3 regions of the Pseudoalteromonas sp. SWYJZ98 genome follow, and region 2 is predicted to be linked to each of the others. Evidence: predicted binding sites of a transcription regulator. Region 2 holds the regulator's gene; each other region holds the start of a gene.

Region 1 (4,248 bases), on a different contig from region 2:
GCTTGTTGCCTCTGAGCCACCTTGTGCAAGCATTGCAGCAGTGAGCGCTGCAACACCTTTTTTACCTTGAGGGTCGGCAGCCGCGCCGGTATTGAATAAAAAGTTAACATCGATTAATGGCGAGCTATTGGTTTTATCAAGTACTTTAAATACAGGTGCCGCAGGTGCTTGTTCAAGCTTTGCAGTAAGCGCATTTAAATCAACTTCTTGCTCAAAACCTGGGGCTTTATCAAGTGCCGACATTGTTAATGTGGTACGTGCGTTATCAGTAAAGTATTTATTAGCAACGGCTTTAATATCTGCGCTGGTGATGTTATCTGCCGATTTATACAGCTGGTTTATAACCTCAGGATCGCGCTCAAAATGCATGTAGCTGGCAAGGGTTGATGCAATCGCTTGCGACGAATCTAAGCCATTTATAAAGCTATATTTAAGGTTCGATTTTAAATCACTGAGCTTTTGCTCATCAACAAGCTCAGTGCGTGCTTTTGCATAAGTTCGGTTAATGGCATCGCGCGCAGTCGCTAAATCGTCTGCGTTTTCTACTTTAACAAATACGTGTAATAAACCCGGATCTTTAGTCTCTGGGTTATAGGTAAACATTTGGCTGGCAATTTGTTTGTCGACCACTAGCTCTTGATATAAATCTGAATTATTTGAAAAATAAAGCTGTGAGATTAAATCTAGTGCCGCTCTGTCTTTTTTAGCAGGCTCCCACGCAGCGCCTTTGTACGATACGAGTAACCAATGCCCTGGTAGCGCTTCATCTTGCTGGTGCAAATATTTTGGTGCTTGTTGAACAGGTTCTGCTTTAATGTCAGCAACATAGTTACCCTTTTCCCAGCTGCCCCAATGCTTTTTAACCATTGCCATTGTTGCTTGAGGGTCAACATCGCCCACGATGACAAGTGACACATACTCAGGCTTATAAAACTTAGCAAAAAACTCTTTCCCGTACGCCATTTGATCTGGCATGGCTTCTATGTCTTTAAAAAAGCCCATAGTGGTGTGTTTATACGTGTGCTTATCAAACGCTTCTTCGCGTACAGCGCTTAATAATTTACGAATTGGGCTCGCGTTGTTTTTTAAGTACTCACCTTTTACCGTTTGTGCTTCGGTTCTAAATTGCTCTTCGGTGTAGGTTAAGTTTTGAAAAATATCAGCTTCAAGCTCAAGTACTTTATCAAGATGCTGTTTTGAAAAGTTTAAATGGTAGTTTGTGTAATCGTTTGTTGTATAAGCGCGGTTATCAACACCTGAATTTTTTAATATGTCTGAGTACACATCTTCAGGGTATTTTTGTGAGCCTTTAAACATCATGTGTTCAAAAAAGTGAGCAAAGCCTGTTTTGCCCTCTTCAACTTCGTTACGCGATCCAACCGATACCGGAATTTGCAGCGACACTACATCAGGGTAATCGGTTTTAACAACCATGACACGTAAGCCGTTTTCTAGCTCTTCAATTAAATAATCTTGCGAGAAAACACGATCATCAGCTTTATTTACTTGTTCTTGTTGTGCTGTTGTTTGCGTGCTTTGGTTTTGTTGCATGGCGCAACCTGTTAACGCCAGCGATACCGCTAAGCTGGTTGCTAATAATTTAAATTTCATTGTTGTCCCTTTTTAAATTGAGCAAATTTGTTGTCAGATTTAACTCTTTAATTATGCCCCAAAGCCAATAATTATAAGAGCCCCAAGGGAATTTATTATGTAAACAACTGTGTCAATTATAAATTATGGGAACAAGTACTATGAATAAACATCATGTTAGTTGAAAAACTTTCACTAAATAAATCTATCTAGACGTCTAAATGGCTGCTATATTAAATCCATCAAAACAAACTTAGCTGGAATGAGGATTATGGCTTTATCACTAAAAGAGAAGATAGTGGACACCAACCAAGGTGTTTATCTTATTGGTACTACCCCGCCTAAAATTGGCACCGATAAAGCGCAATTAAAAACCATTGCAGAAAAGCTATTAGGTCGCTTACACGAAATTGAATACGACGGCGTGATAATTTACGACATTCAAGACGAAAGCAGCCGAACTAATCAAGACCGTCCATTTGCGTTTAAACAAACCGTTGATCCGCGTGAATACAGCCATTTACTTCGTAATTTATCTGCACAAGATGTGATTACTTATAAAAGTGTGGCGCAGCGTGGTGTAGGCGAATTTAAAGATTGGCTAAGTGAAACTAAAAACGACTACGATTTACAAAATGTTGTTTTAGTAGGTAGCCCATCATCGATAGGCGATATAAAGCTAAGCCTGCCAGATGCGTATAAAGCTTTGGCTGAGCAGTCAGATGATTTCTTTTTAGGTGGCGTTACAATTGCCGAGCGCCATTCAAGTAAACGAAATGAGCACGAACGATTAATAGAAAAAACAGCACAAGGTTGTCAGTTTTTTATATCGCAAGCTGTTTACGATGCACAAGCGACTATAGAGCTAATCACTAGCTACGCACGTACATGTAAAGCGCAGGGTATTACACCACAACGTATTATATTAACGTTTACCCCGTGCGGCGGCGAAAAAACCTTAGAGTTTATGCAATGGTTGGGTATCTCAGTGCCAGAGGCAACTAAATGGCGCATGCTTGATGCAGACAATACATTAAGCGAATCCGTCCGTATTTGCCGCGAAAACCTCGACTTAATACTTAAAAGCTGTGCGCACCTAGACGTGCCACTGGGCTTAAATATTGAAAGCTTAACAAACCGTAAAGAAGAAATTGACGCATCAATTAACTTATACCGTTTATTAAAAGCTATTATGGAATTAAACCTTGCTGAAAAGCTAATAGCTTAAAGGCTAGGTAAGAGCTAGTTAACACCCTTCTTGGCAAGCCTCATGGCTTGCTTTTTTATGTCCGTACTTTGAAAAATAAATTAAGAAGTACAAGTAAAAATTTGCAGCTTAAGCTATTCATTGAAGCTATTTTTGGTTATTACTCTCAAGCCTTTTTAAGGCAAACCCCATAGAGGAGCACATAACACCAAAAATAATGCCATCATCAGATATAAATCTAATGCTAGGAAGCGCTTCAAATAAGCTTATTATTGCTAATGAAAAAATAAAACCTGTCGCAGAAAAAACCAGCCAAGTTTTTGTGGCATGAGTCATGACGAACTTCCTTTTATTATTGTGCTTTTTTAGCGAGCCTATACGCTTGTTTATTTTTATACATTGCGTGGTCTGCATCATTTAATAGCGCTTCAAAGGGCTGCTTTTGTTTATTAGTAAAACTATAACCAATGCTGAGCGATAAATCGCAAACACCTTCTTTTAGTAAAGCATTTGTATACTCAGTCGAAATTTTATCCATAATGTAGTTAATTTTGCTTTTATCACTTAATTGCATTACTGCAACAAACTCATCACCACCTAAACGCCCTACTATGTCGGCATCCCTTAAATGGTTTTTTAGCGTATCCGCCAAAATAATTAAGGCTTTGTCACCTACTTCATGACCAAAGGTGTCATTTAATTTTTTAAAGTCGTTTATATCAATAAACAAACAACACACGTCGAAGCCCAAACGTAGCGCTAAGTTAAGCTTTTGCTGAGCTAGTAAGTTAAGTGCTCGGCGATTATAAATATCTGTTAATGAGTCTAACATGGCTATTTCGCGCATTTGTTCATAGCTGTAAACAAGCGCTAGGTCGTCTTCAATTAAATCGCGTAGTTGCTCTATGAGTTCAAAGTATTTATCGGTATAGCTAGTTATTTTAGTGTCTTTTAAGCATAGCGTGCCAAATACTTCACCTTCTGGCCAATGAATAGCTAAGCCTAAGTAGGATTCAACACCGTCCTCAACTACTTCTGGTAGGGTGTTCCATGCATCGTTATTGCTTGCATCATTAACATAAAATATTATTAGTTTCTGCGACGTGCCGACAAAAAAGAGGTGTTTGAGGAGGAAGTATCGGGTTGGTTTCAAAGCTTGAGCCACCTTCGTTACTTCTAATAACAACGCGATAGCCTTTGCTTGTTGCCTGAACTATATAACCAGATGGGGCTGAAAAAAGCCCCGTAATAAGGTCGATTGTTTTTTGCCATTTATGCAAAGATATTTGGCCATCAACACCAGAGAATGCCCATTTATCAGTTTCAAACAGTAACTTTACCTCGGCTATTTAATAGCTCCAGTATAGGCAAAAAAGCAAAGTAAAAGCTATTATTTACGACGTCTACTTGGCTCTCTTTTACCAGTGATGCGTTTTTTATCGCGATCTTTT
Region 2 (4,248 bases):
GTTTTTAAAGTAGTGTAGTAGGCTGTTATTTTAAGTTTATGATGATACGTTAAACATACATTTTTTTAATATTTTAATAGACATAAACGCACCTCAAAACTTACTTTTTTGGTGAATTTTTATTTATCAAATGTTTATATAATCCTGCAAAGTTACTGAAAAACCTCTTAAAATTAAAGGATATAGCATATAACAGGATAGACCTGATATTGCTTGGAATTTAAAAATAATAAGGGTATCGTACCCCAAGACTCCACCTCTCACTTTAACTTAAATTGCAGGATACCATCGCGTTATGTCTGACTTTCGTGAACAAGCACTACATTATCACTCACATCCCGTACCTGGTAAAATTAGCATTGAGCTAACAAAACCAGCTGAAACAGTTCAAGACTTAGCCCTAGCTTATAGCCCAGGTGTCGCTGAGCCTGTACGTGAAATTGCCGCAGATCCTGCAAATGCATATAAATATACCGGTAAGGGTAACATGGTTGCGGTTATCACTAATGGTACTGCAATTTTGGGCTTGGGTAATTTAGGTCCTTTAGCGTCTAAACCAGTAATGGAAGGCAAGGCGTTATTGTTTAAACGTTTTGCAGGGCTTGATTCTATTGATATTGAAGTAAAGCACAAAACAACAGAAGACTTTATTAACACGGTTGCCAATATTGCTGACACATTCGGTGGTATTAACCTTGAAGATATTAAAGCACCAGAGTGTTTTGAAATTGAAAAAGCATTAATAGAGCGTTGTAGCATTCCTGTTTTTCATGACGACCAACACGGCACCGCCATTGTTACGGCTGCCGGCATGTTAAATGCGCTAGAAGTACAAGGTAAATCAATTGAAGATGCAATAATTGTATGTTTAGGTGCAGGCGCTGCTGCAGTTGCGTGTATGGAACTGTTAATTAAGTGTGGTGCACTGCGTGAACACATTTATATGCTTGACCGTAAAGGTGTTATTCATACTCGTCGCGATGATTTAAATGAATATAAACAGCTTTTTGCTAACAATACCGATAAACGCACATTGCAAGATGTAATTGCAGATGCTGATGTGTTTGTTGGTGTTTCGGGTCCTAATTTGTTAGCTGCCGAAGATTTAAAACTAATGGCAGAAAAGCCGATCGTGTTTGCATGTTCAAACCCAGATCCAGAGATCGATCCTGCACTTGCTCACGGCGCACGCAACGATTTAATTATGGCAACAGGGCGCTCTGATTACCCTAACCAGGTTAACAATGTTTTATGTTTTCCGTTTATTTTCCGTGGTGCACTTGATGTACGTGCAAGCGCGATTAACGATGAAATGAAAATTGCTGCAGTTGAGGCTATTCGTAGTATTGCCAAAGAGCCTGTACCTGCAGAAGTTTTAAAAGCCGCAGGCGTAGATAAGCTAGAGTTTGGTGCGCAGTACATTATTCCAAAACCAATGGATCCGCGTTTACTACCGCGTATAGCTAAAGCTGTAGCACTTGCTGCGGTTGAGTCGGGTGTTGCGCAAATTGACTTGCCGGAAAATTATATGGCGTAATATATAACGCTTAAACAAAAAAACCTCAGCAATGCTGAGGTTTTTTTATTAAAAAGGTAACGATTTATTCTTCGTTTAAAATAGGCACTTCTAAACCCATTTCTTGCATTATCTTTTTAACTTCTTCTGGTACTTTTTCTGCGTTGTCTTTACGTAGGTCATCGTCATTTGGTAAAGGTTGACCAGTAAAGGCATGCAAAAACGCCTCACATAGCAATTCACTATTTGTTGCATGGCGGAGGTTGTTGATTTGACGACGCGTACGCTCATCCGTTAAAACTTTTAATACATTTAGCGGGATCGAAACGGTGATCTTTTTAACTTGCTCTGATTTTTTCCCGTGTTCTGCGTATGGGTGAATATACTCACCATTCCATTTAGCCATAAGATGTATCGTTGCCTCAGATTATTAATTTCTCACACGGTATAAAAAGCGTGTAAATATGCGTGAAATTCTATCGATTTAAAAAAGATAGTCAAATAATAGATACCGATCTATCTTAATAAGCCTATTTGGGATGTAAAAATAAGCTCACTTTTGTGAGCTAAAATATGATACTAGCAAACGCCTTCCCTAACTTTAGCCATCTAGAGCTTTAAAATCCTTTGACTTATTAAAACGGATAACTTACTCTTTTAGACGTCTAAACATCCAAATTAATCAGGTGACGAATATGAGCGAAAAAAACAAAGCGACCATTGCTGTACGTAACGGCGTTGATGCTGATAAACATCATGGTGCAGTGGTGCCGCCAATTTATTTATCAACGACTTATTCGTTTGCCGACTTTGATACTAAGCGTGAGTATGATTATGGCCGCAGTGGTAACCCTAATCGTGATATTTTAGCAGAGACGCTTGCTAAGCTTGAAGGTGGCGCTCGTGGCATAATTACGGCCACTGGTATGGCTGCCGTGCATTTAGCTACTCAGCTACTTAACAGTGACGACACGTTAGTAATTCCACATGATTGTTATGGTGGTAGCTATCGTTTATTTACATCGTTACAAAAACGCGGACTATTGAAGCTTGAAGTATTAGATTTAACAAAAGAAGAAAGCCTTCAACAAATTTTAGCAATTAAACCTAAGCTTATTTGGATAGAGACTCCAAGTAACCCAGTACTTCGTTTAACCGATATTAAAGCGGTTACCGATGTTGCTAAGCAATGCGGTGCATTGGTTGCCGCAGATAACACGTTTTTGTCTCCTGCCTTACAAAACCCTATTAAGTTTGGTGTAGATATTGTGGTGCATTCAACTACTAAATATATTAACGGGCACTCAGATGTAGTGGGCGGCGCTGTTATTGCTGCAACACAAGAGCTTGGTGATGAGCTTGCTTGGTGGGCAAATAATATTGGTATTACGGGCGCCCCTTTTGATAGTTATTTAACGCTTCGTGGTCTACGTACTTTAAATGTGCGCTTAAGGCAGCACCAAGAAAATGCGCTAGCAATAGCTAAGTACCTTGAAAGCTCCAATTTTGTAAGCCAAGTTTACTATCCAGGACTTGAGTCACATCCTCAACATGAGCTTGCTAAAGCACAACAACTTGGCTTTGGTGGCATGGTTAGTTTTGATATTAAAGGCGATATAAACGACGCCGCAGCATTTTTAACTAGCCTTAAAACGTTTAGTTTAGCTGAGTCACTAGGTGGCGTAGAGAGTTTAATTTGTCACCCTGCAACTATGACGCACGCAGGTATGGAGGCAAAGGCACGTTTAGAAGCGGGTGTGGGCGATACGCTTATTCGTATTTCGGTTGGGATTGAAGATATACACGATTTAATAGCTGACTTTGAACGAGTATTTGAACTTGTAAAACCAGGGAAAAATAAAAATGTTGGCCGTGTAGGCAAAGGTGCTGGCACTTCTGGTGGAAACGTTAAATTAAGTGCAGCCCGTCCAGCGCTTTGGTAAGTAATACCAATCCGCAATAATACCTAATCAATTTGAGGGATTAAACCGCACGATAACATCGTTAAAAATTCCTAATATAGAACAACTAAATAACGAAATTTTTGCCTTGTTATCGATACGGTTTTTTACCTCAAAATAGACAACTTAATTAAGCGAATTGGTATAAATATGGTCAATTGTGTACATAAATTTGGTGGTTCAAGCTTAAGCTCTAGTGAGCGCTATCAAAGCGTAGCTAAAATAATTATTGGGCATACTCAGCCGGGTGACTGTGTTGTGGTATCTGCTGCAGGTAAGACTACAGATACACTTGTGTCGTTGTGGCAAAGTTATCAGCTGCAAGACACGCAAGCTGTCGCTGATATTTTACTGCAGTTAAATAACCATCAAAGCGATTTAATTGAGCAGTTATTACAAGCTGATTTAAAGCGCTGCGCACTTAAAACACTAAATACCGAGCTTAGTAATATTGCAGAACTTGCTCAAGCTGAGCAGCTAAAAGAGGCTGCGTTACTTGCGCATGGGGAACTGTGGTCAGCACGTTTACTCGCTACTTATTTACAGCAGTTAAATATTGAGGCGTGTGCTCAAGATGCCCGTAGTCTTTTTACCTTAAACGATGGTGAATTAATGCATGCGCAAAATGCGCAGCAATGTCGACAGTCAATTTTACCTAATAAGATAAATGTTGTTACTGGGTTTATTGCCGCCGATACGAAAGGTGAGACCGTAACACTTGGACGCAACGGTAGCGATTATAGTGCAACACTACTTGCAAATTACTGTAAT
Region 3 (4,248 bases), on a different contig from region 2:
ATATACATTGGCTTTTTTTACTACACTCACGTTATCGAACTTTGGCATTTTTAGCTCCTGCTATTAATTTAAGATTTTTATTTATAAATTTTATCGCACTACCTTGCCTGATAGCTTACTTTCTTGCAAGGAAAGCAGCATTGTTCAAGGTGAAGTTGCTTCATGTAAGGGCATAAAAAAACCCGCAGCATGTGCGGGTTTTTCAATTACTTACTTTATTTAATCAAAGCGATTAAAAAAGCTCGTTTGCTTTGCTTACAATGTTTGCCACTGTAAAACCAAAGTGCTCAAACAGCTCACCAGCAGGTGCTGACTCACCAAAGGTAGTCATACCTACTACTGCGCCATTTAGACCTACGTACTTGTACCAGTAGTCAGCAATACCTGCTTCTACTGCTACGCGGCGTGTAACAGATGCCGGTAATACGCTTTCTTTGTACTCTGCGCTTTGATCTTCGAAGGCATCAGTACATGGCATAGATACAACACGTACCTTTTTACCTTGGCTGCGTAGCTCAGTTGCTGAATCTTGTGCTAGTTGCACTTCAGAGCCCGTCGCAATTAAAATAATTTCAGGATTGCCGTCACAGCTAAGGATGTAACCACCCTTTTTAACATCGCTTAATTGCTGTGCGTCACGCGCTTGTTGCTCAAGACCTTGGCGAGTAAAGATTAACGATGTAGGACCGTCTTTACGCTCAATAGCTTGTTGCCATGCAATTGCCGACTCAACTTGGTCACATGGGCGCCAGTTGTATAAGTTAGGCGTTAAACGCATGCTTGCAATTTGCTCTACTGGTTGGTGAGTTGGACCATCTTCACCTAAACCGATTGAATCGTGCGTGTATACAAAAATGCTTGGTTGCTTCATTAATGCAGCCATACGTACGGCATTTTTTGCATATTCAACAAACATTAAGAACGTAGCACCGTAAGGAATAAAGCCTTTATGAAGGGCAATACCATTCATAATTGCCGACATACCAAACTCACGTACACCGTAGTAAATGTAGTTACCGCTTGCATCGTCGTGTGTTAAACCTTTAGAGCCATCCCAAATTGTTAAGTTTGAGCCTGCTAAATCGGCTGAGCCACCCATAAATTCTGGTAATAACGGACCAAATGCGTTTAATGCATTTTGTGATGCTTTACGAGACGCTGGGTTTGCTGGGTTTGCTTGTAATTGCTCAATGTACGCTTGAGATTTTTCAGCCCAATCGCCAGGCAGTTCGTTATTAATACGACGCTTATATTCAGCTGCAAGCTCTGGGTATGCTTTTGCGTATGCTGCAAATTTTTCGTCCCAGCTTGATTCAAGCTGCTGACCTTTTTCTTTGCTATCCCATTGTGCGTAAATATCATCAGGAATTTCGAACGCATCGCCAGTCCAACCTAAAAATTCGCGAGACGCTTTAATTTCTTCATCACCTAGTGGTGCACCGTGACAATCGTGGCTACCAGATTTATTAGGTGAGCCGTAACCAATAATTGTTTTACAACAAATTAGTGATGGTTTATCGGTAACGCTTTTAGCTTCTGCAATTGCAGCACTTATAGCATCGCTGTCGTGACCATCAACACCACTAATTACATGCCAACCGTATGCTTTAAAGCGAGCTGGCGTGTCATCTGTAAACCAACCTTCTACTTCACCATCGATTGAAATGCCGTTGTCATCCCAAAATGCAACAAGTTTACCCAGACCTAATGTGCCTGCAAGTGAACCAGCTTCATGAGAAATACCTTCCATAAGGCAGCCATCGCCCATAAATGCATAGGTAAAGTGATCAACAATATCGTGACCTTCGCGGTTAAACTGTGCAGCTAGCGCTTTTTCAGCAATTGCCATACCTACGGCATTTGTGATCCCTTGACCTAATGGACCCGTAGTAGTTTCGATTCCTGGTGCATAGCCATATTCAGGGTGACCTGGTGTTTTAGAATGCATTTGACGGAAGTTTTTAATTTCGTCCAGTGGTAAGTCGTAACCACTTAGGTGCAATAGAGAATAGATAAGCATTGAACCGTGGCCGTTTGAAAGAATAAATCTGTCACGGTCAGCCCACTCTGGATTTGTTGGGTTGTGTTTTAGATAATCGCGCCATAATACTTCTGCGATATCAGCCATGCCCATAGGGGCTCCAGGGTGACCAGATTTGGCCTTTTGTACTGCGTCCATTGACAAGACGCGAATAGCATTTGCAAGTTCTTTGCGAGATGGCATGAATTCTCCTACCTTTATGTGTATTTGCGCGGGTATTTATGTGTTTGTTTATGCACCCAAGTAACTTGGGTTTGTTTATATAGACCATTCTTACTTATTGTGGGGGCTGTGTGCAATTAAAAACCCTATAAAAGTGAGGCATTATGAATATTTTTTAAGACCAAAAAGTTATTAGTAATTTTATTTAGACGTCTAGGCGTAAAAACACTATGCAAGGTGTTTTGTTTTCGATAAAATACGCCCCTTAATTTTTTAGCGCTAATACCGACGTTTGTGAAGCGCAATATTTGTGAGCAGAAATACAATGGCAAAACATTTATTTACTTCTGAATCAGTTTCTGAAGGTCATCCGGATAAAATCGCCGATCAAATCTCTGATGCGGTACTTGATGCTATCCTAGAGCAAGATTCTCATGCCCGTGTTGCGTGCGAAACTTACGTAAAAACAGGTATGGTTATGGTTGGTGGTGAAATCACTACTAGCGCATGGGTTGATATTGAAGAAATTACACGTAAAACAGTACGTGAAATTGGCTACACGCATTCAGACATGGGTTTCGATGCTGATTCATGTGCAATTTTAAACACTATTGGTAAACAGTCTCCTGACATTAACCAAGGTGTTGACCGTACTAGCCCAGAAGAACAAGGTGCTGGCGACCAAGGTCTTATGTTTGGTTACGCATGTAACGAAACAGAAGTGCTAATGCCTGCGCCAATTACTTACTCACACCGTTTAGTACAGCGCCAAGCGCAAGTACGTAAAAGCGGCGAGCTTAACTGGTTACGTCCAGATGCAAAATCTCAAGTTACTTTTGCATACGAAAATGGTAAGCCAGTAGGTATTGATGCAGTAGTACTATCTACTCAGCACAGCGAAGACATTTCACAAAAAGATTTAGTAGAAGCGGTGATGGAAACTATCATCAAGCCGGTACTTCCTGCAGAGCTTATTACAAACGCGACTAAATTTTTCATTAACCCAACAGGTCGCTTTGTAATTGGCGGACCAATGGGCGATTGTGGTTTAACAGGTCGTAAAATCATCGTTGATACATACGGTGGTATGGCTCGTCACGGTGGTGGTGCTTTCTCTGGTAAAGATCCATCAAAAGTTGACCGCTCAGCTGCATACGCTGCACGTTACGTTGCTAAAAACGTAGTTGCGGCTGGCCTTGCTGATAAATGTGAATTACAAGTTTCTTACGCAATCGGTGTTGCAGAGCCTACATCTATCAGCGTTGAAACGTTTGGTACAAGCAAGTTAGAAGAAAGCCGTTTAATCGAGCTTATTCGTGAACACTTTGACCTGCGCCCTTACGGCTTAATTCAAATGCTTGATTTAGAGCGCCCTATCTACCTTCCTACAGCGGCTTACGGCCACTTTGGTCGCGACGAATTCCCTTGGGAACGTACAGATAAAGCTGATGCACTTCGTGCAGCTGCTGGCCTTTGATTGGCTAAGTAAATATAAAAAAAGCGCCAATTGGCGCTTTTTTTATATGTAAACTAATTGAGTAAAAGCAGCTTTAAAAGCTACTTTTAAATCTATTAATCCATTCCTTTAGTAAGTAACTGCCACGCTGTAGCCATATACTTATTATAAGCTTGCTCTGTTGCTACATCAATTGGTTCAAAAGGCTGCGGCTTAAGTGGTACTAAGTTAATCCGATCCTCTGGTTCAACTTTTTGATACTCATACATTGACGAAAAATCACCACGCCAAAGCTGTTCTGGTTTACGCACAGTTTGAAAACCAAATACAGTACGATCTTTAGGTTGATTTAATAGTGACTGGCCCATGCTATAAAATGTCGTATTTTGCGGTGCTATTAAGTTTAATAATGTAGGTGCAATATCCATATGGCTCGCTAATTGATCGCTAGATACCCAGTTTGGATTTACACCTTTACCATAAATAACAAGCGGTACATGTGTTAGTTCATATAGATCTGGGCGATGATGTAAATAACGGCGACTATAGTGATCACCTGTAATTACAAATAATGCATCTGGGTAGTGCT

The links. The regulator MetJ, encoded in region 2, represses methionine synthesis genes. The targets are predictions, from matches to a motif close to TAGACGTCTAGACGTCTA.
Region 1: the regulator MetJ is predicted to act here: its motif matches at 1,801-1,818, upstream of I6F10_RS00185 (methylenetetrahydrofolate reductase).
Region 3: the regulator MetJ is predicted to act here: its motif matches at 2,410-2,427, upstream of metK (methionine adenosyltransferase).

What each region holds. Positions count from the first base shown of each region.
Region 1 is NZ_JADYXA010000001.1:39,306-43,553, forward strand. It holds gene I6F10_RS00180 (M16 family metallopeptidase) at 1-1,611, opposite strand, end outside; gene I6F10_RS00185 (methylenetetrahydrofolate reductase) at 1,862-2,818, shown strand; gene I6F10_RS00190 (hypothetical protein) at 2,945-3,133, opposite strand; gene I6F10_RS00195 (GGDEF domain-containing protein) at 3,150-3,950, opposite strand; gene I6F10_RS00200 (DEAD/DEAH box helicase) at 4,188-4,248, opposite strand, start outside.
Region 2 is NZ_JADYXA010000032.1:723-4,970, forward strand. It holds gene I6F10_RS15255 (malic enzyme-like NAD(P)-binding protein) at 296-1,537, shown strand; gene metJ (met regulon transcriptional regulator MetJ) at 1,602-1,922, opposite strand; gene metB (cystathionine gamma-synthase) at 2,212-3,459, shown strand; gene metL (bifunctional aspartate kinase/homoserine dehydrogenase II) at 3,628-4,248, shown strand, end outside.
Region 3 is NZ_JADYXA010000025.1:46,578-50,825, forward strand. It holds gene ppnP (pyrimidine/purine nucleoside phosphorylase) at 1-48, opposite strand, end outside; gene tkt (transketolase) at 233-2,224, opposite strand; gene metK (methionine adenosyltransferase) at 2,529-3,680, shown strand; gene I6F10_RS13925 (LTA synthase family protein) at 3,776-4,248, opposite strand, start outside.